3 regions of the Ammoniphilus sp. CFH 90114 genome follow, and region 1 is predicted to be linked to each of the others. Evidence: riboswitches for the same ligand, from Rfam matches in the RefSeq annotation. Region 1 holds a riboswitch; each other region holds the start of a gene.

Region 1 (8,098 bases):
GTCGTGTTCGCAAAACAGGGGAAGTCGTACGTACAGCAACGAGAGTGGACCTCGTGTTCGGTTCCAACTCCGTTCTACGTGCCATTGCCGAAGTGTATGCGCAAGACGATAACCAAGAGAAGTTTGTGCGTGACTTTATCGCAGCTTGGGTCAAGGTCATGAATGCAGATCGTTTCGACCTGAAGTAAACTTCGGCGTTTTTTGGGGGAGAAGACAGAAAAAAATGTCTCTTCCCTTTTTCATTTTTGCATGACAAACGAGAGACATTAACGAACATGCAAAAATCAATGAATGCTGGGGGACAGTGGATTGCGGTCATGGAAAGTCCTGATATAGTGAATCGAACGTATCATCATGTTGCCTTTAAAATTAGAGATGAAGATGTCGATGGGTATCTAAAAAATAGATGAGTTAAACCTTGATATGAAACCTCCTAGACCAAGGATAGCAGGGGAAGGATATTCGATCAGATTAGCTTCTTACAAGGAAGTGGATTGTCACTTTCTTTAAGAAATCCTGACTATTCTTCCATGTAAACCTCCTTGCGCATTCATTGTCTTTATGTGTAACCCGCTGTACTAAATGAAGGGAAGAGCACACATACATATAAAGTGGGTTAAACTTAAAGCGCTTTGTGAGGTGATTCTATGGACAAATCATCAGGATCCAACAAAAAAGGGGATGGAAATAAGAAAAATGAGCAGTTAGAGCAGGTTCGTATAAAAAATACCGGTAAAAGATTGACGACGAATGAAGGACTGAAGGTTTCAAATAACGAGTCAACCTTAAAAGCAGGAGATCGAGGCCCTGTATTAATGCAGGATTTTCATTTCTTTCAAAAACAGATGCACTTTGACACGGAACGAATTCCGGAAAGAGTCGTTCATGCAAGAGGATTTGGAGTGCATGGTGAATTTGAGCTATATAAGTCGATGAAAGAATATACAAAAGCTGGATTCCTGCAGGAACCTGGATTAAAAACACCAGTATTTGTGCGCTTTTCTACCGTACAAGGCGGCAAAGGGTCCATGGATACGGCACGGGATATACGCGGTTTTGCTGTCAAATTTTATACACAAGAAGGAAACTACGACTTATTAGGACTTCAGTTTCCTGTATTTGTTATTCATGATGCTTTTAAGTTTGTAGATTCGCAGCATGCTTTAAAACCGGAGCCGCATAACGATATGCCGACAGCCTCGGCCGCACATGATAACTTTTGGGATTTTGTCGCTAATAATCAAGAATCCGCTCATTTTGTCATGTGGGCGATGTCGGACCGAGGTGTTCCACGAAGCTGGCGGATGATGGAAGGGTTTGGTGTCAATATCTTTCGTTTTGTCAATGAACAGGGGAAAAGTACCTTCGTGAGATTTCATTGGAAACCCATCCTCGGTGTCCATTCGTTGCTTAATGAGGAAGCGTTGATGATAGGGGGACTCGACCCTGATTATCATCGACGAGATCTAAGGGAAGCCATTGAGCGTGGTGCTTATCCTGTCTTTGAACTTGGTGTACAAATGATTGCGGAAGAAGATGAACAAAAATTTGACTTTGACGTGATTGATCCAACCAAACTCTGGCCAGAGGAGCTCGTCCCCGTTGAGATCATCGGGAAGATGACACTGAATCGAAATGTAGATAATTTCTTTGCTGAAACAGAGCAGGTCGCTTTTGACGTTACCAATCTGGTTCCGGGGATTAACTTTAGTAATGATCCCATTTTACAGGGGAGGACATTCACCTATAAAATCACCCAAATGCACAGGTTAGGAGGATCGAATTACCCGGATTTGCCAATTAACCGATCCCTTTGTCCTTTCCATAATAACCAGCGAGACGGATTTAGCCGACACCGGATTGATGTCGATCAAGTTAATTATTATAGAAACTCCATAGCGAATAATACACCAGGACCGACCCCTCCAGAGGAAGGTGGGTTTGTCCATTATCCAGAGCATGTAGAAGGTCCTAAGATTAAGGCCAGCAGTGAATCTTTCAAAGATTTCTTCACTCATGCAAGGTTATTTTGGAATAGTATGTCTCTCGTTGAAAAGCAGCACATTATAGAAGCCTTTAGTTTCGAACTGGCAAAAGTTGAGAGCGAATCCGTTCGTCAGCAGGTTGTTGATATGTTTGTTCATGTTGATAAGGAAATGGCGACAAGGATTGCTAATCATGTTGGAGTTAAGCCTCCAACCGGCCAGCATGTATCGGATACAGCTTCATCCCCTGCATTAAGTCAAGCGAATACAGTTCATTATCCTCATTCATTAAGGGTTGGGGTTTTAATTGGACATGGATTTCATGGTAAAGAGGTCAAGAGTGTTATTGACATGCTTGTTCAAAATGGAGTTTTTGTAGATATGGTTAGTGACAAGCTTGGAACGGTCATTGGAGAGGATGGTACGAAATTTAAGGTCAATAAGATCTTTCTTTCCACCCATCACGTACTTCATGACTCGCTATATGTCGTAGGTGGACGTTCAGACAATCAAAAGGAATTGGATAGAAATATCGTGGAATTTATTCAGGGAGCCTATAAACACTATAAACCGATCAGAATAGCAACAACGGCACTGAGTTATATCCAGGCATCAAAAAAGAATAATTTAGCGGGTGTCGTTTTTGCCGCCAAAAATCCCAACTTCTGTAGTGAACTTCTAAACTGCTATCACTCAGCGGCGTTTTTGGAATCGTAAATAAATAATTCTAAAATCTGTAAGGAAGTTGATAATGTTCGTTCTTTATAGTCTAATAGCCATTACAGGAATGGCTATATTCATCTGCATTCTCATATTCTCTACCTACAAAATATTACGAAACAAAAAGAGCTTCCACTCTTGGCTAACTTTGGTCATGGTGGTTTTCTTTTTAGGGGTGGCTCTTTGGCAAAGTTTAAAATTCTTTAATGTAAGATTTTAATTCAATAACTTAGTTGAGCTTAATAAAATGTTTGCAAAAAATGTAGGCAAGAAGTAAGATATCTTGCATAAGTAAAATCAAATCGCTGAGTTCCGAATTGGAAGCGGGGGACCCAAGTTTGGTTTGTGTTCTTGTTCTGTTGAAGAGAACACAAATTAGGGGGTGAATCTTGTGTGGACTATATTCTTCACAGGTAGGGCGACTCTCACGCCCGAATCCGACAGCTAACCTCGTAAGCGTATAAAGAGAGGTGGATAATCGTGCCGATGCATGGTGTTTTTGACGATGCGTGAAGAAGCCACGAAGAGATACTCTCTTTGTGGTTTTTTGTCTTTACTGGAAATGATAATTAAATAATGTAAACTTGAAAGGAAGCCATAGCATGCCAGCAAAAACATTTGCAGTGATCGGTATGGGACGTTTTGGTTCGAGTGTAGCTAAAACTCTCTATGAAATGGGTTATGAAGTGATGGCAATTGATTCATGTGAAGAACGAATACAAGAATATATTCAATATGTCACATATGCAGTCCAAGCAGATGCAACAGATGAGCAAGCCCTTAAGGAGCTTGGGATTCGGAACTTTGATGTCGTCGTCGTAGCGATCGGAGATGATATTCAAGCGAGTATTCTCACCACACTTATTCTGAAAGAATTAGGAGTAAAGCAAATTACAGTAAAGGCACAAAATGAGCGTCATGGAAAGGTTCTATATAAGCTTGGCGCCGATCGGGTCGTATTTCCTGAAAGAGATATGGGCAGCCGAATAGCGAATAATTTGGTTTCACCTAATGTATTGGATTTTATTGAGTTAGCTGAAGATTATAGTGTAGTTGAAGTCGTTGCAGGAGAAAGGCTCGTCGGGAAATCTCTTATCGAATTGAATATTCGTGCTAGGTTTGGGGTGAACGTGATGGCCATTAAGAGCGGAGCCCATATTAATATTGCACCCCAAGCTGATGATACGATTCAGAAAGATGATATCCTTGTTGTTATAGGAGAGAACCGAGATCTAAGGCGCTTTGAGCAACATATTATATAAATTCTACCAAAACAATATAGAGGTATTGCGCTATGATTTCATTAAAAAAATTCAATCTTATTGAGCTTCATCCTGCTCGATTGCTTATACTTGGATTTGGCTTTCTGATTGTTGTAGGAACCTTACTTCTAATGCTTCCGATTTCTACACGACCAGGACATCAATTGGGATTTATTGATGCGTTATTTGAAGCAACCTCTGCTGTTTGTGTGACCGGATTAGTCGTTGTTGATACAGGAACGACCTTCACGCTGTTCGGACAAATTGTACTGTTGGCGTTAATTCAAATTGGCGGTTGGGGCTTTATGACGGCTGGGGTCTTTATGTTTATCATCCTGGGAAAGAAGATTGGTTTAAAAGAAAGGTTGGTACTGCAAAGTACTTTAAATCAGTTTTCTATTCAAGGAGTAGTCAAGCTGGTGATATTAATTATTTCCTTAACCGTCTTCATGGAATCCGTTGGTGCTCTTCTGCTAGCCCTTCGTTGGTCGTATGAGATGCCTTGGAGTACCGCCTTGTACTATGGGATCTTTCATTCTATTTCTGCATTCAATAACGCTGGATTCGGTCTGGAGCCTGACAGTTTAAGCAAGTGGGTTGGAGACCCTACCATTAATCTTGTTATCACTTTCTTATTTATGGCTGGTGGGATTGGATTTACTGTTATTTTGGACTTGTGGAACAAGAAATCCTTACGGAAACTATCCTTGCACTCAAAAATTGCTTTACTTGTTTCCTTAATTCTCAATATCATTGCAACTCTAATTATATTTGCAACAGAGTTCAGTAATCCAGACACGATTGGTAATTTTCCTCTCGCGGATAAGTGGTGGGCTTCGTATTTTCAAGGGGTGGTTACCCGTACGGCAGGATTCAACACGATTGATATAGGGCAGATGATGGTCCCATCCTTGGTCTTTATGATGTTTATGATGTTTATCGGGGCCTCGTCTGCTTCCACAGGTGGGGGGATAAAAGTAACAACATTCGCTCTCATGCTCTTAGCCCTATGGTCAGTTCTAACAGCGAAAGATAACGTCAGCATCTTTAAGCGAAGGATTCCTTGGGAGCTGGTGAATAAAGCCTTCTCGATTGCCGTTACCGCGATTATGTTTATCAGTGTTATTTTCTTTATCCTTACGTATACGGAACAAGCGGACCTTGTACTCATTTTATTTGAGACGATTTCAGCTTTCGGTACCGTCGGATTATCAGCAGGGTTGACAGCAGACCTATCTCCAATGGGCAGAGTACTGATCACCATTCTCATGTTTATTGGGAGAATTGGTCCATTAACGATGGCATTTGCACTGATGAAATTCAGTGATAAAAGTAGGGTGAAGTACGTGGAAGAGAGGATTCTAATCGGATAGAAGATTGTTGGACAAAATATTCCATATAAATATAGGAAGGGGTATTTTATGGAAGGAAACTCATCTATACAAATGACTTCGTCAGAAGTCGCGAATTTGTGGAAAGTATATGAAATGGAAACGTTGAATGTATGTATGATCCAACACTTTTTATCAACGCTGGAAGATCCCGAGATCATTTCACTAACGGAGGAAAAACTGTCTTTAAAAGAAGATAGAATAAAACAGTTGCAGGAGATTTTTCAAAAAGAGAAATTCCCTATTCCAATGGGAATGACCAAAGATGATATTAATAAATCTGCACCTAAACTGTTTACAGACACTTTTATTATACAGTACCTACATTATATGGCTAGGATAGGAATTGAAACGTATGGATTAGCAGTCTCTTGTTGTCCACGGTATGATTTAAGAGACTTTTTCATAAAAGGACTTCATTCCTTTTCGCATATCCAGAATAAAATCATGGATCTATTGCTTGAGAAAGGAATTTATGTTCGTTCTCCCTATGTTCCATATCCTGACAAGGTTGATTTTGTAAAAGAACAAGGATTCATAACAGGGTGGCTGGGAGAGCGAAGACCCCTGCATACTGTACAGATTACACATCTATATTTGAATATTCAGCGCAATGCCATTGGTCAGCAATTAATGAGTGCATTCAGTCAATGCGCTCGAGATAAAGATGTAAAAAAATACATGTTGCGAGGTAAACATTTATCGATGAAGTTCATGGAAATCTTCAGTTCATTGTTAAAAGAAGATGACCTAATCCCTCCAACGTTTGGAGGAATAGGTATTACTACTTCAACCGTTCCTCCGTTTTCAGATAAGCTAATGTTAACATTAGTAGCAAACTTAAATGCGTATGGCATGTCGTTATATGGTCTCTCCTTAAGTGAAAGTACAAGGAGAGATTTATTTGCCCAGTATACTCGAATTATGGCTGAGGTAGGCCAATTTGCGGAGGATGGAGTTAACTTATTAATTAAACATGGATACTTCGAGGAACCGCCGAAAGCACCAGACAGAAAAGAAATAGCTCAAACATAATTTAATAATTAAAGAAGTAGAGAATGAGCTTGATGTGGAAGTATCATATGATTCCCTTCAAGCTCTACCTATGTCACCCCATAATTATCTCCCAGCATCCCTGAAGGAAATGCAGCACGCCCCAACCCAACCTCCGATCACATTTCAAACCAGCTGAAGAGACAAACCTAACAATAATAATGTTATAAATATCAATAAGTATTTATTGAAAAACAATAAATTATGAGTTAAAATCATATTAAAAATATAAGTGAGGTGCTCTTTATGGAACGAAGTACGACACTTTTCTTAAAGATAGCTGTTTTTCTTATGGGAATCCCAGTTCTTGCTTTGTGCCTTTTCTTGGTACCTGAGATAGGGAATTTTACAGCAGTACTGTATCCAGATGCTGCTTATCTAAAGTATTTCGTTTTCGCCGTGATGTATGGAGCCGCTATACCTTTTTACTTTGCTCTGTTTCAGGCTTTTAAACTTTTAACGTTTATTGATCAGAACAAAGCGTTCTCGGTACGATCTGTAAAGTCTCTAAAGAGAATAAAAAATTGTGCCATTACCATTAGTGGTTTGTATGTGGCAGGAATGCCGCTCTTCTATCTCATCGCGGAAAGAGATGATGCTCCAGGTATCATACTCATTGGGTTGGTGCTTATTTTTGCTTCCATGGTTATCGCAGTCTTTGCTGCTGTTCTCCAAAGACTTTTGCAAGAAGCTATAAATATAAAATCAGAAAATGATTTAACGGTCTGAGGTGAATAACATGGCAATAATCATCAACATTGATGTGATGCTGGCTAAAAGGAAAATGAGCGTAACAGAACTTTCGGAGAGGGTCGGAATAACGATGGCTAATCTTTCTATACTGAAAAATGGAAAGGCCAAAGCCATCCGATTTTCAACTTTAGAGGCCATTTGCAAGGCTTTAGAATGTCAGCCTGGAGATATTTTAGAGTACAAAAGGGACGAAGACACCTAGGATTTCCCCCTATAAACCTTTGGAGGCACAAATCATGAGAGCACTCTCGGGATGGCATTTGAAATTATCAAATTGATAAAGGGGAAGTTTGATATGACACTGTTTTTATTATTGGGCCTTGTTGGAGTTTTTGTGATTATCATGCTAAGAAAAGCTATAGTCCTGATGCAAGGAAACAACAACAAACTAGTACGAATGCTTCAACACACCAAGTGGTATCAACAGCATTGGTTTGGAGGAGGATTTCTATTTATTGTTAATGTTGTATTGTTTACTGGAGTGGGGTTGGTTCTGCATCTCATTACTCAGTTAAGTATCCCTTTTATTCACCTCCTAATTATGATAGGTGCGGTGATCACCAGCATCGTTTTGTGGGTGTCGATGAATCGTGGGTGGCAAGGGAGTAAAAAGAATCGATTAAAGATGGGGTTTTTGGGGAGCAGTTTCTATATGGTATTAGCCTTATATATCGTTTATAAGTTAATTACATTGGAGCCGTCATTTCCTGGTGATGATACCTTTATGGCATTTATTGGTCTTCTGTTTGGACTCATCGTTGCCATCGTTGCCTTTATTACTTGTATGATCTTTACTGGATTGTCTTACCAAAATAAGAGTCAGTAATCGTAAAGTGAGGATGCGTGTAGTTCCTCACGCTAACGGAGCTCCATGGTGAGAAGACGGATGCATGGCATCCGTTTTTTTAGTGTATCTCGATTTTCTCAAGTTTGA
Region 2 (8,098 bases), on a different contig from region 1:
GGGCTGCTGCAAGTCCTTCTGAGAAATATTGTACTTGCGTGAACGTGTTAGAAGATACTTGATTTCCGTTAAGATCGGCAAAATAGTATTCAGAACCCTTCCCTTCAATATGACGTTTCATCAGCAAGGTCCCTTCATTATAACCTACTAATTCATGCGAGATATCATAATCAACCGAAGCTATTCGTTTCCCACTACGATCAATAATTCCATAGGTTATAGTCGCCTTTCCTTTTTCCACTAACCCAACAAGAGCATACCCCTCTGATACATAACCGTATGAAAAACCTCCAGGGTAAGAGAATGAAGGAGGAATAACTACTTTTCCACTTTCATTGATATAACCTTCTCGGTTATTTGCAGTTCCCTTCGCCAGAGTTACAGCGGCTAGACCTTCCGAAAACTCATTGGCCCAAGAAAATGTACCCGGAAACGCAAGGCTTCCATTTTTATTAATATATTTATACTCATTTTCTTTAACAGAGACAAGAATAGGCTGATCCCCATTCGGTACCAGGATACTCTTATATTGAGGTTGGACAACAACCTTGCCCTTCCTATCTATCAGTCCAAAGATGAAGTTACCATTCTTATCTCTCTTTTCTATCGGAAATAATTGTGGTTTCTGTTTCACTAATGTACGAGAGAGTGTGACCGGTCGCTCTTTCGCTGTTGTCAGACCTTTCTCTTTCAAATTTTTTAGTATTTGAACAGCTTCCGCCCTTGTCACCAATGCCCCTTTATCAAATCCTTCTAGGGTTGCCTCCGTTTTGCCGCTTGCCAATCGATGATTCAACACAAATTGCACGGAATTATCCACATTATGATGATATCCCTGGCTGGATGCCATAAATTTAGCTACATCCCCACGAGTAATTGGCTTATTTACTATCTCTTTTTTATCAAGCCAGTTCATCTCCCTCGCTTTGTTGTAGAATGGCTCGGCCCAATGTGTACTGCTTGTAGATAGTCCTTGGTTGGTATTTTTATAGCCCTTCACCAGCATCGTCAAAAATTCGCTCTCTTTCACATAACCTGTGGGTTTCACGGTATGATCAGGATAGCCTGTGATGATCTTTTCTTGCACTCCCCATTGAATCGTTTTATATCCCCAGAAAGACGGGGATAGATCCGTAAAGGTCATCTCACTTGAGACTATATTCGATTCTGCATAAGTAGAAGGAAGAGTGAGAGCATAACCTGCTAGAAGGACCGAACAAGACAGGATGATTTTGCTTAGAGATTTTTTCATATTTAAAAATGACCTCTTTATTTTTGATTTATTAGTACGCTAAATCTTAGACTTGCAATGGAACAAATGGTTGCAACATCCCTAGAGGGAATTTATCCCATATAAATAAGAAAAGACCAGCTCTGGAATTACCTGAGCTCGCCTTTCTGTGGTTACAAACTTGCTACTTTTCCTTTGGTCGTATGATAAACCTCAAAAAATTCCTGATAGAGAGCATGGACCGCCTTTTTCATGTGATTCTTTTTGACCCCAAACATCATGCCTACTTCCGAGCAGCCTTGGTTGATTAATTCCACATTGATCTTTTGCCTGGACAGTACACCCGAAGCTTTAGATAAAACAGAGAGATTATTTCTCATCTTCGGTCCTACTAGCATCACGACAGCCAGATCACGGCAGACCATGAGTTGATCTACGGCTAGCTCTGCTTTCATCCGTGCCGTTATGCGAGCCTCTTTTTCCCGACTTAAATCCCCCTCTCGGAATAGCAGGGAAATATCATCATTTCCAGACAGATTATATTCAAGCGGAAGATTCTCCTCCTCTAGAATTTGTCTCAGCTTAAAACCAAAATCCGGCTCTGAGTGCATGAGATATTTACAAAGATAAATACTGCAATAGCCTTCATCAGAAGCAATGCCGGCCACTAAGTTGGAGTCTGCTTCTCGTCTGCTCACAATCATGGTTCCTGGTGCGGATGGATTGTTGGTGTTTTTTATACATATAGGAACCTTCGCGCGAAAAGCGGGGATAAGAGCTTCATCATGAAAAACTTCGAAGCCTGAATAAGAAAGCTCCCTCATTTCCTTGAAGGTCAATTTGTTGATACCACGAGGGTTGTTGACAATATTCGGATTTACGACAAATACCGAATCTACATCTGTAAAGTTCTCATAAAGATCCGCTTGGACAGCTGCAGCAAGGATCGAACCCGTAATATCTGATCCCCCTCGGGAAAAGGTCACAACCGTACCCTCAGGATTATAGCCGAAAAAGCCCGGAAAAATTAGAACTCCCGATTTTTCTTTTAGAACGCGGAGACGAAGGTAGGACTCTGGGAGCACCTGTGCTTTCCCATTTTCTTTAGTCAAAAGCAGCCCCGCCTCTTTAGGATCGATATAATGAGCCTCAACTCCCTTACTTCGCAAGTAGGCAGCCACAAGCTTCGCGCAATGATCCTCTCCACTCGCTTTAAGCAACTCCATATACTTCGTTCTATCTTGTGAATCAGAATATAGCCGCTGAGAAAGATCCGTCCTTATGTGATCTAGGATTTCATCAGACAGCTCCAAACCACGAACCATTTCCTCGTAGCGGGAAAGGACTGCAGAAAAAATTTCTTGGTATGGCTTATTCTCCAAATACTTCTCGGCACAAGAAATCAAAAGATCTGTCACCTTAATGTCTTCTTTATAGCGTTTGCCAGGGGCAGATACAACTACTATTTTTCGAGTGGGATCATTTAATATAATGTCACTCACTTTTTTCACTTGTGAAGCAGTAGCCAAGGAAGTCCCGCCAAATTTACATATCTTCATCCATCCGCCCTCATTTCTTAAGTATAATATTCATTTGAATCATGCTGCCTAGCATGAATAAGAATTTAGACAGCACAAAAAGACCTGCATATTTATTTAACCAATAGAATAACTTTACACCTCGTACTGCCCACATTTAACAATGCTAACAGTACAAAAAGCCCCCTTGATTTTTGGCGGTCTATGACCTCCTTCGCTTTAGCCGACGAAGTTAGCTGACGGGTAGGATGGCGAAAGAGCTAACTCATCCCTTCTACAAATTGTAAAATTAACCCCACTTACTTGGTTCCTCCGCTCCCAGTGTACTGGGATTAGGCCGTTATGCTGTTTTTTTACTTTCTTAAGTTTATACTATTTGGGTAGTTATGGAAATCAAGCCTGCTTGTAATATCCTGGTATATTTATTCAAAAAACCATGTCCTATAACCAGCAGCCCTTTTATTCTTATTATTCCTCCCAAATACTCCATGAAATTAGAATTCTCTCATGAATCAGGATGGGAGCGATCTCCGATTACTCAACAAAAAGAAAGAAGGCTGCCATAGCAGCCTTCTCGAAATAAAACACGAGGACTTCCTAATTATTTATTATTGGTTTGGATCATGAACTCCCGGATCAAGCTAGCGAACGCTTCGGGTGCCTCTAATGGCAGGTGGTGAAAGACCCCTTCCATCTCGTGCAGTGGTCCACCCGTGATCCGCGCAAGTTCTTTAGCGCCCTCAGCTGGCATTACTTGACTTTCCTTCGCACGAACGAACCAGGTGGGGCAGTTAACCTGTTCGGCCAGTGCCACTGCTTCAACCTTTTCGATGGCCAGTGCCCGTCGATCAAATCGTTCTCCCCAACGCCCATCCTCCTGTTCATGATAGCAGTCCTGAGCAACTTGCTCCACTCGTTCCTTCGGGGCGGCGTGCTGAGGGGGCAGGAATCTATAATTAGCCACAGCGTCTTGTAGAGTGTCGTAAATACGTCCACTCTTTTGAGCAGCTTTGTGTAAGCCAGCTAACTCCTCTTCCGGGGAGTCCATTTTCATATCAGCGACTAGTAAAGCTGAAGGAGGACGAACCCCCCGACTAGCCACTTTGAGCCCCACATAGGCTCCCATCGAATGACCTACGATGGCATAAGGCCCGTCGAATTTCTCGACAAGCTCCTCGATGTCTCTTGCGTAATCATCGAAACGGTAGCTATCGGCCCAAGGACTCTGACCGTGACCTCGAAAATCAGGGGCGATCAGATAGTACTCCTTCTCCAGGTAGGGTGTTACCCACTTCCACCAGCCACTGTGACAGGCAAGGGCGTGAAGGAGTAACACGGGTGGATTTTTTGGATCTCCCCACGTTTGATACTTCATCTCCATTGTCTTGACCTCCATTCTCCGTGATCGTTTAATTCCATAATAACCCATTGTATGTATCGTACATTTGAGAGATTTAAACGTCAACAGAGAGTTACTTGTTAGGAAAGGCCCTTCATTTACAACTGAGAAGCATATTTATTTATCTCTTTACCAAGCTCGTCAATCTCTTTAATGAACTGAGAGATTTGATCCGTTGACTTAGCTTGCGTATTCCCAACCTCTACCACTTTGGCAATGGAATTAGAAATAGCATTCATAGACTTTTGCATATTGGTCAATGTCTCTCTGATTTTTACGGTAGAATTAACCGTTTCTAAGGATAATTTACGAATTTCGGTTGCTACTACACCAAACCCTCGTCCCATATCCCCTGCTCGGGCAGCTTCTATTGATGCATTAAGTCCTAATAGATTGGTTTGATCAGCAATGTGTTTGATGAAAGTCAGGACTTCGTCTGACTTTTTCACTTCTTCACTGGCTTGTTTAGATTGCAGGAGCAAGTTATTGCTAATGTTAGCTAACTCGTCTGCTCCTTTTGCAACCGTGGTAATTCCCATGTTTGCCTCTCCTATAGATTTCACTATTTGTTCAGAGAAGCGAAGCAACTCTTTTTCACTTTGCTCTTGGATCTGTATGGCAATGGCTCCGATGACCTCACCATTTTCGTTAAAAATAGGCTCAGCAAGTCCCGTGAACGAGAACCCGAAGAATTCAGCAGGCACATCAGCTTTTATTGACTTGCCGTATCTGATTGTGTCTGCTAGAGGCTCCTTAGGGTTAATTTTCATACCTGGTTTTACGCCAATATTTATTTTTTCGCCAGGATAATAAGCAATCCACTCCTGTCTGTTTGAAACACCTATGCCCACTTTGGGCAGCATTGATTTTAAGATAGGTATCGTAGCGAGAATTGCTTCTAGTTTATTTACTTCAGTATGAACCACTGACATATTGGACCACCCTCGTATAAATTCGTAGTTATGTTTACTCTATTAGTACCAGAATTCTTAATTTTCGTCAAACTTTTGTATAATTTTATTATACAAAAGTTTGACACACTGAACAACATTTTTACTCCGCTGGTTTAGCTTATATAACAACATCTTATAAACTTGATAAATAATTATTATAATGACATAATTTAGGTGTGGCTTTATTTAATAGTTAGAGGAGGATTTTCAATGGCAAAGGTTACGTTTAAAGGAAACCCGATTACACTCTTAGGCAATGAAGTCAAGGTGGGCGATCAAGCCCCTAACTTTACGGTATTAGCTAACGATTTATCTCCCGTTACCCTTGAAAATTCTGAGGGAACCACCCGGATCATCAGTGTTGTCCCTTCCCTTGACACGGGAGTTTGCGACCAACAAACTCGCAGATTCAATGAAGAAGCGGCACATCTTGAAGGTGTAACGATTTTAACCATTAGCGTTGACTTGCCATTTGCCCAAAAACGTTGGTGTGGTGCTGCTGGAATTGATAAGGTTCAAACATTATCCGATCATCGGGATCTTTCGTTTGGAGAAGCTTACGGAGTCGTTATCAAAGAACTTCGTTTGTTGGCACGTGCTGTTTTTGTTATTGATAAGAACAATAAGATTACCTATGTGGAATATGTTTCTGAGGCAACCAATCATCCAAACTATGATGCCGCAATTGAGGCAGCAAAAAAAGCTTAAATGTCTTGACAATATAATTATTACTAAGTAATAATTATATTTAGATTGTAATTATTATATATAGCGATAGGGTTTTTTGACTGATCTAGCTATATATCACTTTCAAACACTAAGGAGGAATTTGTAATGTCACTAATTGGAACTGAAGTAAAACCGTTTAAAGCACAAGCTTTCCGCAATGGAGAATTCATTGAAGTTACTGATGCAGATCTGAAAGGAAAGTGGAGTGTAGTTTGCTTCTATCCAGCAGACTTTACTTTCGTATGCCCAACTGAGCTTGAGGATTTGCAGAATCAATACGAGACTTTAAAGGGACTTGGTGCGGAAGTGTATTCCGTTTCAACAGATACTCACTTTACACATAAGGCATGGCATGATAGTTCTGAGACCATTGGAAAAATTACTTATACCATGATCGGAGATCCTTCTCATACAATCTCTCGCAACTTCGATGTCCTTATTGAAGCAGTTGGTCTTGCTGATCGTGGTACGTTTATCATTGACCCAGACGGAATCATTCAGACGGTTGAAATCAATGCAGGTGGCATCGGCCGCGATGCGAGCACACTTGTTACTAAAATCAAGGCAGCTCAATATGTTCGAAACAATCCAGGTGAAGTTTGCCCAGCGAAATGGCAAGAAGGTTCTGCCACACTTAAGCCAAGCCTTGACCTTGTAGGAAAGATCTAAGGAGTACATGACATGCTACTCGATGCAGATATTAAGGCACAATTAAACCAGTACCTTCAGCTAATGGAAGGCGAAGTGGTGCTTAAAGTCAGTGCAGGCTCGGATGACGTATCTCGTGACATGCTTGCTCTGATCGATGAATTGACTAGTATGTCTTCGAAGATTACGGTAGAGAAAGCCTCATTATCCAGGACGCCAAGCTTTGGTGTCAATCGTGTAGGCGAAGATACAGGGGTTGCGTTTGCGGGTATTCCTTTGGGACATGAGTTTACTTCCTTAGTCTTAGCTCTACTTCAAGTCAGTGGAAGACCTCCGAAGGTGGAACAAAGCGTCATCGATCAAGTGAAAAACCTGCGCGGGGATTACCACTTTGAATCTTACATCAGCTTGAGCTGCCACAACTGTCCTGATGTTGTTCAGGCGCTGAATGTAATGAGCATCCTTAATCCTACCATTAGCCATACCATGATTGATGGTGCCGTGTTTAAAGACGAAGCAGAAAGCAAAGATGTCATGGCTGTGCCATCAGTCTACCTCAATGGCGAATTCTTTGGCAGTGGTCGTATGACACTCGAAGAAATTCTTGCTAAGCTGGGTAATGCTCCGGATGCATCCGAGCTTACCAATAAGGAACCATTCGATGTACTGGTGATTGGGGGCGGACCTGCCGGTTCTAGTGCAGCTATCTATGCTGCACGCAAGGGGATCCGAACAGGAATCGTGGCGGAGCGCTTCGGTGGTCAAGTAATGGACACCGTAGGAATCGAGAACTTCATCAGTGTGAAATATACGGAAGGTCCTAAACTGGTAGCCAGTTTAGAAGAACATGTGAAAGAATACGGCATCGATGTGATGAAATTACAGCGCGCTAAGCGTTTAGAAAAGAAAGATCTCATCGAAGTTGAATTAGAGAATGGGGCTGTTCTGAAGAGTAAGTCGGTCATTATTTCAACTGGTGCCCGTTGGCGTAATGTGGGGGTTCCAGGCGAGGCCGAATTCAAGAACAAGGGCGTAGCCTACTGCCCTCATTGTGACGGTCCTTTGTTTACAGGAAAAGACGTAGCCGTGATTGGCGGTGGTAATTCCGGTATTGAGGCGGCCATCGATCTCGCTGGGATCGTGAAGCATGTCACGGTTCTCGAATTTATGCCAGAACTGAAGGCTGACGCTGTCTTGCAGAAGCGTCTTTATAGTCTACCTAACGTCACGGTTCTCAAGAACGTTCAGACGAAAGAAATTACCGGTACAGACAAGGTTAACGGTATTTCCTATATCGAGCGTGACACGGGAGAAGTAAAGCACATTGAGTTGCAGGGCGTGTTTGTTCAGATTGGGCTTGTACCCAATACCGATTGGTTAGAAGGCATGGTGGAGCGCAACCGCATGGGCGAGATCATCGTCGATAGCCACGGCGCCACAACCGTACCTGGTGTGTTTGCTGCAGGCGACTGCACCAATAGCCCTTATAAGCAAATTATTATTTCTATGGGATCTGGTGCGAGTGCTGCCTTAGGCGCATTCGATTACCTCATCCGAAATTAATAGAGGTTGTCCCTACAGGTTGGTAAAAACCTTAGGG
Region 3 (8,098 bases), on a different contig from region 1:
GAAAGAGAAAACGGTCGTCATTTTTGTGTCTAAATTATGAACGTTTCTCAAGCGGAGTTTACTGCTAAAAGTAAATAAAATACTGATAACTAATTAGAAAAAAACAGACGCAATTCTATTTAGAAACTAAATAGAATTGCGTCTGTTGTTTGTAATTGGATTGTTCAAAATGGAAGCTTACCGAAGAAGTTACACTTGAAGACATTCATAAACATGGAAATTGCTACATTGAGCTTAAAGTAAATGAACCTAAAAGAGCCATCGTGTGGAAGCGAGCAATAGTGGGAACTCCAATTCAATTGGATATCATGAAGGGGAAACGTTCAAAAATCTTGTTGTTTGTTATTTTGTTATTATCGCTATTTTTGTGGCTTAATTCATTAAAACTAACGGAACAGGTTCAATGGTTCACTGGGACGATATCATTGGACTGTGTATGCAAATTAACCATTTATTTATTTTTCCACTTACTTTTGGAGTGTTGACGGCCTTTATTACTGTTCAGGAATACCAAACAGAGGCAGTAATTAATCTATTTATTTTACCATTAGCCGAACAGCTATTATCTTGTCCAAAACAATAACTTTATTCATTATCCTAATGGCATTAAACTTTATTTCTTACATCTTAATGATAGGAACAGCATTTCTATTTATCCATCCAGGAAGAGCAAAAGACTTATTCATTACGCTGCGATTGCGTTAAAAACAATTTTTATGCAGTTCTTGCTTATACCTGTGTTTATCTGTGTTGGTGTTTGATCAAGTCATTAAATACCAACGATTGTTGCTGCTCGTGTTTTTATCATGGTGGACTTTGTTTCATTAGCTATGTCTAGTATAGGACCTCTTAGAACTAGGGAACAAAGAGTGCCAAACATTTATGGTTTGGCACCCTCATAAACATGAATGATTTTCAGTCATCTTTTTATAATAGCTCAGATTCGATAATTCTCCGTTGTAATTGGCTAAGCTTTCTCTAAAGCAACGACATTTTTGATATCAATGTCAGTAATGGTTTTAATTTGACCGTCATGGAGGGTAATCTCTGCCATCGATCTGTCTGGACTTAACCAAGTCAATTTACCTTGGATGCGTGTCTGGTGCTTGGTCATAACCTCAACAATCATATTCTGATTAGCAAATAATTGTCTACGAATTTCTTCTATCATGATAGATCCCCTTTTAATTGGCTGATAATTTTTTTCCTGTGCATTCTTTGTCTAGCATTTTTTCGACATCTCGATCCATCACGAAGACTTCAATACGTTCTTCTGTCTTAGTGCTGATATCGCTATGACTACTTAGTACTTTACATCCGGTGTATCGTTGAACAATGGCTTCAAAATCTTGACTATACATCTCACGTAGGGTTTGTCTCATTTTTTTAATTAATCTTCGACCTTGATCATTTTTAACCAAGTGCTTTTCTTCCACGGTAAGAACCCCTTTAAAGCGAAGAATAACCATATCCTCTACAATGTAGGTCTTTGCCTCCTGTGGACCACGTCCAATTAATTCTCTTTGGAATTTAATAAATGCTTCGCTTAACTCTGCTTCTAATTTCTTTTTTGTTGAAGCCATGGGTATCCTCCTAGATTATGGTTAAAGGGGAGAGCACATGCATTTTGGACGCAAAAAAGCCACAAGAAGAGGTCTCCTCTTGTGGCTTTTGAATTCACCACAAAATAAACGTGATGAAAAGCACGCGAAAAAAGATGCCTCTCTCTAACGCTGACGAGGTTAGCTGACGGATTCGGGCATGAGAGTAGCCCTACTCAAAAGAGATTCACCCCTGTGATGGCAGCCATCACGATGGTTCCCCCGCTCTCCTTAAGGAGATTAAGCGATTAGCATGTTTATAACATTTGATATGGGATGATCATACATGCTGTTCACAAAATTTGTAAAGAGTGAAAATCACAAGAAAAAGCTGAAAAAGTAATCTTGATTGCGCTAACATTTATGGTTTACTTATTTTTTCTAGCTCTATCTCTGTTTATTAGGATAAATAGAAATCTTACACTTTAGAAATTCAAATCATTTATAAAAAACTTAACTAAAACCATGAAAATGGGAGAAAAAGATAAAGACAGTTATAAATACGTAGAAAACAATATTGTAATCTCGGGTAAATGCAAAAAAATGGCTGAAATTGAAGCAATTCAAAGCTTCACAACGATCGACAAATGAGATTATAATAAGTCACATCAAGCAAACAATTGCAGATCGGCCAAATCCCAGGGCACCTGGGAACGGAGGACCCAATTAAGTGGGGTTAATTCTACTTCGGTAGAAGGGATGAGAAAGCTTCTTCGCCATCCTACCCGTCAGCTAACTTCGTCGGCTAAAGCGAGGGAGGTCAATGACCGCCTATTTTGAGGGGGCTTTTTTGTTATCTAGGGATCTGGGTGACAAAAGGTTTCTTTAAGATGAATAAACGCAGGTCTTTTTGTTTTGCTTAAAATTAAATACCACTGTTTAAAAAGGAACAGGGAGACAGATCGCAAAGAGGGCACTACGTGTCGGCTGGGCGTTAGGTAGACCAATGAGTACTTTTTCTCCACATGTGGAACGAAATCAAGCTAGTAACAGAACGCTTTACGCCTATTTGGTGTTGCGTACGAATTTGATTTCGTTTCGTGGGGTTGAGGTAAGCATTGGTCTATTTTTTTTGCTCCAGGGTGAGTGGTTTGAACCGATTCAGGCCGTTCACAAGGGAGTAAGAGGACGTAGCTCACAGGGCTTCTTGGTGACGGAGAACAAGGAGGTGTTGAAGATGATGGACGTTTTTATGGTGTTAATCATTGTGGGTCTAGCTTCTACGATGGTGGGACTAGCGAAATTTTCTGAGCAGGTAATTGAGAAAGGAAGCGATAGATCATGATGATCGTTTTGGGTTTGGTAACAGCAGCCACCTTTATCTATCTAGGATACGTATTAGTGAACCCTGAGAAATTTTAACTACCATTTGGAGGGATTACGTTGACAACGCCATTGATTTCTGTTGGGATTACCTTGCTTCTAGTATTATTACTTGCTAGACCTATGGGTCTATATTTAACTAAAGCATTTGATTACAAGCCGACAGGTGTGGATCGCATCTTCGGATTTGATAACTGGATTTTAAAATTAGGCGGTGTACGAAAACAAAATCAAAGCTGGAAAGAGTACGCGCTGGCTATTATTTATTCGAATACCTTAATGATTTTGATTACCTACACGTTTTTCCGAATTCAAGGCGTACTACCACTGAATCCAAGTGCGATTACGGCGATGGAGCCGACCTTATCTCTGAATACAGCAATCAGCTTTATGACCAATACAAACTTACAGCATTATAGTGGAGAAAGCAGCTTATCGTATTTAGCTCAGATGATGGGGATTGTATTCCTCATGTTTACAGCACCAGGTACTGCGTTAGCGGTTATTATCGCTTTTATCCGTGGATTAGCTGGAAAACCTTTAGGTAACTTTTATGTGGACTTAATTCGATCCATTTTCCGAGTGTTGCTCCCCATCGCTTTTGTAACGGCTATTTTCTTTGTATTGCTTGGGGTGCCACAAACGTTAGATCCAACCGTTACGGCAACGACAATCACCGGTGAAGAACAACAAATCGGAAGAGGACCGGTTGCTTCCTTCCTTTCCATTAAGGAATTAGGAAACAACGGAGGAGGATTCTTCGGAGTCAACTCCGCCCATCCATTCGAAAATCCGAATGCGATTAGTAATTTGATTCAAATCTTACTCATGTTGTTATTAGGAACAGCTACACCATTTGCTTATGGCCATATGGTAGGAAATGCGAAGCAAGGCCGCGTATTATTCGTTTCGATGTTCATGATGTTTTTAATAATGGCGGGTGTTTCGTTATCTTCTGAGTACGCGGGTAACCCAGCTTTAAATTCATTGGGAATCCAACATGAGCAAGGAAGCATGGAAGGAAAAGAAGTGCGTTTTGGGGTTGCTCAATCTGCCTTATACTCTGTCGTTACTACCGCTTCCGAAACAGGAGCAGTTAACACGATGCATGATACCTTAACACCAATCGGTGGAATGATCACGATCTCCAATATGATGTTAAACACCATCTTTGGAGGGGTCGGGGCTGGGTTCTTAAACGTATTGATGTATGCGATGATTGCGGTTTTCTTATCTGGGTTAATGGTGGGTCGCACACCCGAGTTCTTAGGTAAGAAAATTGAAGGAAAGGAAATGAAGCTGATTGCCTTAACCTTGTTGGTACATCCGATTTTAATTCTAGTTCCTACAGCGATTGCGGTCATGCTTCATCCGGATACGATTTCAAACCCAGGCTTCCATGGAATTACGCAAGCGATGTATGAGTATACGTCATCCGCAGCGAATAATGGTTCTGGCTTTGAAGGCTTAGGAGACAATACCCCATTCTGGAATATTTCAACGGGAATCGTGATGTTCTTGGGCCGTTACTTCTCCTTCGTGACGATGTTAGCGGTGGCGGGTTCGTTAGCTGCAAAGAAGAGTGTTCCTGAAACTGTAGGTACCTTCCGTACCGACACTCCATTATTTGCTGGGGTATTCATTGGAACCGTACTTCTGGTTGGTGCGTTAACCTTTTTCCCAGCGCTCGTTCTGGGTCCGATTGCTGAATACTTAACCCTTCGCTAAGTGTGAAGAACTCGATGGAGGAATGGAAATGAGTCAAAATAATAAATCAATGATGAATTCAGAGATGGTCATCCATGCACTGAAACAATCTTTTGTAAAACTAGACCCACGTATCATGGTGAAAAATCCCATCATGTTCGTTGTGGAAATTGGCTTTGTCATCACCTTACTCGGTACCATCTTTCCGAGTGCGTTTGGCGGAGCGGTTCCTTTCTGGTTTAATGTCACGGTTACATTGATCTTACTAGTCACCATTTTATTTGCTAATTTTGCAGAAGCTTTGGCCGAAGGGCGTGGAAAAGCACAAGCAGATTCGCTGAAGAAGACGAAGAAGGACATCTTAGCGAAAAAGCTCGTGAATGGAGCCATTAAGAATGTACCTTCTACGGATTTACGGAAAGGGGACATTGTCCTCGTAGCTCAAGGTGAACTCATCCCTGGCGATGGGGAAGTCATTGAAGGAGTGGCTTCCGTCGACGAATCGGCGATTACAGGTGAATCTGCTCTTGTCATCAAAGAAGCAGGTGGAGACTTTAGTTCTGTCACGGGTGGAACTCGTGTCGTGAGTGACCAAATTAAGGTTCGCATAACCAATGATCCAGGAGAGTCCTTCTTAGATCGCATGATCTCGCTCGTGGAAGGCGCTCAAAGACAAAAAACACCAAACGAAATTGCACTCAACACCGTGTTAACGAGTTTAACTTTAATCTTTATGATTGTTGTGGTTACGTTGCCTTTTTACTCCAACTATTTAGGGTTTACCCTTGAAGTTCCCTACTTAATCGCTTTGCTCGTTTGTTTAATTCCAACGACCATCGGGGGGTTACTGTCTGCGATTGGGATTGCGGGGATGGACCGTGTCACCCAATTCAATGTTATTGCGATGTCCGGTAAAGCCGTCGAAGCATCTGGTGACATTAATACGATTATCCTGGATAAAACCGGAACCATTACCTTTGGGAATCGGATGGCCAGTGCATTAATCCCAGTTGGAGATTCCAAATTAGAGGACCTAGCTGGTTGGGCAGCGATTAGCTCGGTGCAGGACGAAACGCCAGAAGGACGTTCAGTACTTGAATTAATGAAAAATCAGAAGCTCAAATATAATGAATCCTTGGCTTATGGAAGTGACTTTATCGAATTTAAAGCGGAAACTCGCATGAGTGGATTGGATTTAGAGGATGGACGTCAAATTCGCAAAGGCGCCGTCGATGCCGTGAAGAAATGGGTATCCGTTCATGGAGGTCAGATTCCTGCGGATTTAGATGCCAAGAGCAATCAAATTGCCAAGGAAGGTGGAACACCGCTGGCTGTCGCTGTGGGTCAAGAAATCTTTGGACTCATTTATCTGAAAGATACGGTTAAGCCTGGTATGCGTGAGCGTTTTGAGCAACTGCGAAAAATGGGCATTAAGACGATTATGTGTACGGGGGATAACCCACTGACGGCAGCGACGATTGCCCGGGAAGCCGGAGTTGATGATTTTATCGCAGAAGCCAAACCAGAGGATAAAATCGATGTCATTCGCAAGGAGCAAGCGGAAGGGAAACTCGTGGCAATGACAGGGGACGGAACGAACGATGCACCAGCGCTCGCTCAGGCGGATGTCGGATTAGCGATGAATACTGGAACCGCTGCGGCCAAGGAAGCAGCCAATATGGTAGACCTGGATTCAGATCCTACCAAAATCATTGAAGTAGTTTCGATTGGTAAGCAGTTACTGATGACCCGTGGAGCGTTGACGACCTTTAGTATTGCCAACGATGTAGCCAAATACTTTGCCATTATCCCGGCGATGTTTATGTTTGCAATTCCTGAGATGGCGGTTCTTAATGTCATGGGTCTAGGTTCACCGATGTCAGCGATTCTATCCGCGCTCATCTTTAATGCCATTATCATCCCCATGCTCATCCCGTTAGCGATGAAGGGAGTAGTCTACAAGCCGATGAGCTCTTCGGAATTATTAAGAAGGAATCTCTTTATCTATGGATTAGGCGGTGTCATTGCACCGTTTATCGGAATCAAGGTAATTGATGTTTTATTAAATCTATTGGTCTAATGACGAGGAGGGGTAAGCCCTCCTTCTACTATACGATGCGAAAGGGTGCACCCCAATGGGATCTCATTTATTCAAAAGTTTACGTTTAAGTGTCGTTTTGATGCTGTTATGTGGATTAGGATATCACTTACTGGTTACAGGTATTGCACAAGCCCTTGTTCCTTACCAAGCGAACGGAAGTCTAATCTTGAATGAGCAACAACAAGTCATTGGATCCGAACTGATTGGTCAGAATTTCAATGACCCAGGTCTCTTTCATGGGCGAATCTCAAGTATTGAACATGACGGTTCAGGTTCAGGTTCGAACAATTATGCGCCTTCTAATGAAGACATGATGAATCGAACCAAGGAATCGATAGCGAAGTGGCAAGCAGAAAACCCAGATGTTCCTGTAAGTGAAGTACCGATGGATCTAATGACCAATTCTGGTTCTGGATTGGATCCACATATTAGCCCTGAAGCAGCCATTGCTCAGATTCCTCGCATTGAGAAAAATACAGGTCTAGATGCAGCGACCATTCAAACTTTAATTGAAAAGAACACACAAGGAAAAGAATGGGGGATCTTCGGTGAGCCTCGTGTGAATGTCTTAAAGCTCAACCTAGATGTGTTAGCGGAGTTAAAGAAGGAATGATCGACAGCCTGACTTACCGGTATCGGGGGTTACCTGCCATGAGTGGAATGGATGATCAAAGAAAACTAAAGCAAATTGAGGAATTCCTCGATGAGATCACACAAGTGATATCAGAATGTAAGGCATGCTTATTAGAGAGAAGAACCGTGTCTGGAGATGGTTCTCTAGAGAGGGAGTTCTTCTCTAGCATGACACAAGTGTATGCCAAGGAGGAAGAACTCCGAAAGAGCCAAAACAATGCCAGAAAGTCAAACACAAGAATTACCACCATGCTATATCAAGAACTCGCCCTATTTTTTCAGAATAGATTCCCTTCCCATCTTCAAATGGAGCCTCAACAGGATGTACTGTTGCTGAAACAAAATGAGGATCAAGTTGGGGTGATCAAGATCATTCCCAATCTATCAAGTTACAAAGGGATGAAGTGGTATATCAGGGTCAATCGTATTGTTTCCCAAGCGAAGGAACAGTATCAGGTCGCTGCAGAGAATATCTATTTTATTGTAGGAAATTTACTTAACGGTTTAGACAGTGGAAATGTACAACAGAAATTGGGTACGGAAATTACCACTGGCAATGAATTATTGAAGATCAAACATCGAAAACAGCTGTTGAGATATTTAGATAGTTATGTGTTAGGTGCTCATGCCCTTCCTCGCCCAAGGGAGCAAGTCTATTTCTTAAGTGCTACTCTCAGTCCTAACGAAATGGGTAAGGTATGGATGGAAAAACAGGACTGGGTAAGGCAGCAAG

What was found. Region 1 has a riboswitch for cyclic di-AMP ahead of EIZ39_RS13255 (potassium channel family protein). Riboswitches for the same ligand answer to the same signal wherever they lie in the genome.
Region 2: another riboswitch for cyclic di-AMP. It lies ahead of EIZ39_RS23865 (aspartate kinase); the one in region 1 lies ahead of EIZ39_RS13255 (potassium channel family protein).
Region 3: another riboswitch for cyclic di-AMP. It lies ahead of EIZ39_RS09070 (hypothetical protein); the one in region 1 lies ahead of EIZ39_RS13255 (potassium channel family protein).

What each region holds. Positions count from the first base shown of each region.
Region 1 is NZ_SDLI01000005.1:194,561-202,658, forward strand. It holds gene EIZ39_RS13240 (hypothetical protein) at 1-188, shown strand, start outside; gene EIZ39_RS27535 (VOC family protein) at 276-410, shown strand; partial or broken gene EIZ39_RS13250 (catalase) at 648-2,706, shown strand; cyclic di-AMP (ydaO/yuaA leader) riboswitch at 2,999-3,180, shown strand; gene EIZ39_RS13255 (potassium channel family protein) at 3,308-3,967, shown strand; gene EIZ39_RS13260 (TrkH family potassium uptake protein) at 4,000-5,340, shown strand; gene EIZ39_RS13265 (DUF3231 family protein) at 5,389-6,393, shown strand; gene EIZ39_RS13270 (DUF2975 domain-containing protein) at 6,658-7,140, shown strand; gene EIZ39_RS13275 (helix-turn-helix domain-containing protein) at 7,151-7,366, shown strand; gene EIZ39_RS13280 (voltage-gated chloride channel family protein) at 7,460-7,990, shown strand; gene EIZ39_RS13285 (NRDE family protein) at 8,089-8,098, opposite strand, start outside.
Region 2 is NZ_SDLI01000019.1:20,094-28,191, forward strand. It holds gene EIZ39_RS23860 (WG repeat-containing protein) at 1-1,252, opposite strand, end outside; gene EIZ39_RS23865 (aspartate kinase) at 1,405-2,790, opposite strand; cyclic di-AMP (ydaO/yuaA leader) riboswitch at 2,976-3,118, opposite strand; gene EIZ39_RS23870 (alpha/beta fold hydrolase) at 3,371-4,150, opposite strand; gene EIZ39_RS23875 (methyl-accepting chemotaxis protein) at 4,267-5,100, opposite strand; gene tpx (thiol peroxidase) at 5,332-5,829, shown strand; gene ahpC (alkyl hydroperoxide reductase subunit C) at 5,956-6,519, shown strand; gene ahpF (alkyl hydroperoxide reductase subunit F) at 6,532-8,061, shown strand.
Region 3 is NZ_SDLI01000003.1:289,066-297,163, forward strand. It holds gene EIZ39_RS09060 (hypothetical protein) at 968-1,171, opposite strand; gene EIZ39_RS09065 (Na-translocating system protein MpsC family protein) at 1,185-1,583, opposite strand; cyclic di-AMP (ydaO/yuaA leader) riboswitch at 1,717-1,858, opposite strand; cyclic di-AMP (ydaO/yuaA leader) riboswitch at 2,221-2,363, shown strand; gene EIZ39_RS09070 (hypothetical protein) at 2,548-2,886, shown strand; gene EIZ39_RS27710 (potassium-transporting ATPase subunit F) at 2,886-2,963, shown strand; gene kdpA (potassium-transporting ATPase subunit KdpA) at 2,997-4,652, shown strand; gene kdpB (potassium-transporting ATPase subunit KdpB) at 4,681-6,711, shown strand; gene kdpC (potassium-transporting ATPase subunit KdpC) at 6,767-7,345, shown strand; gene EIZ39_RS09095 (hypothetical protein) at 7,384-8,098, shown strand, end outside.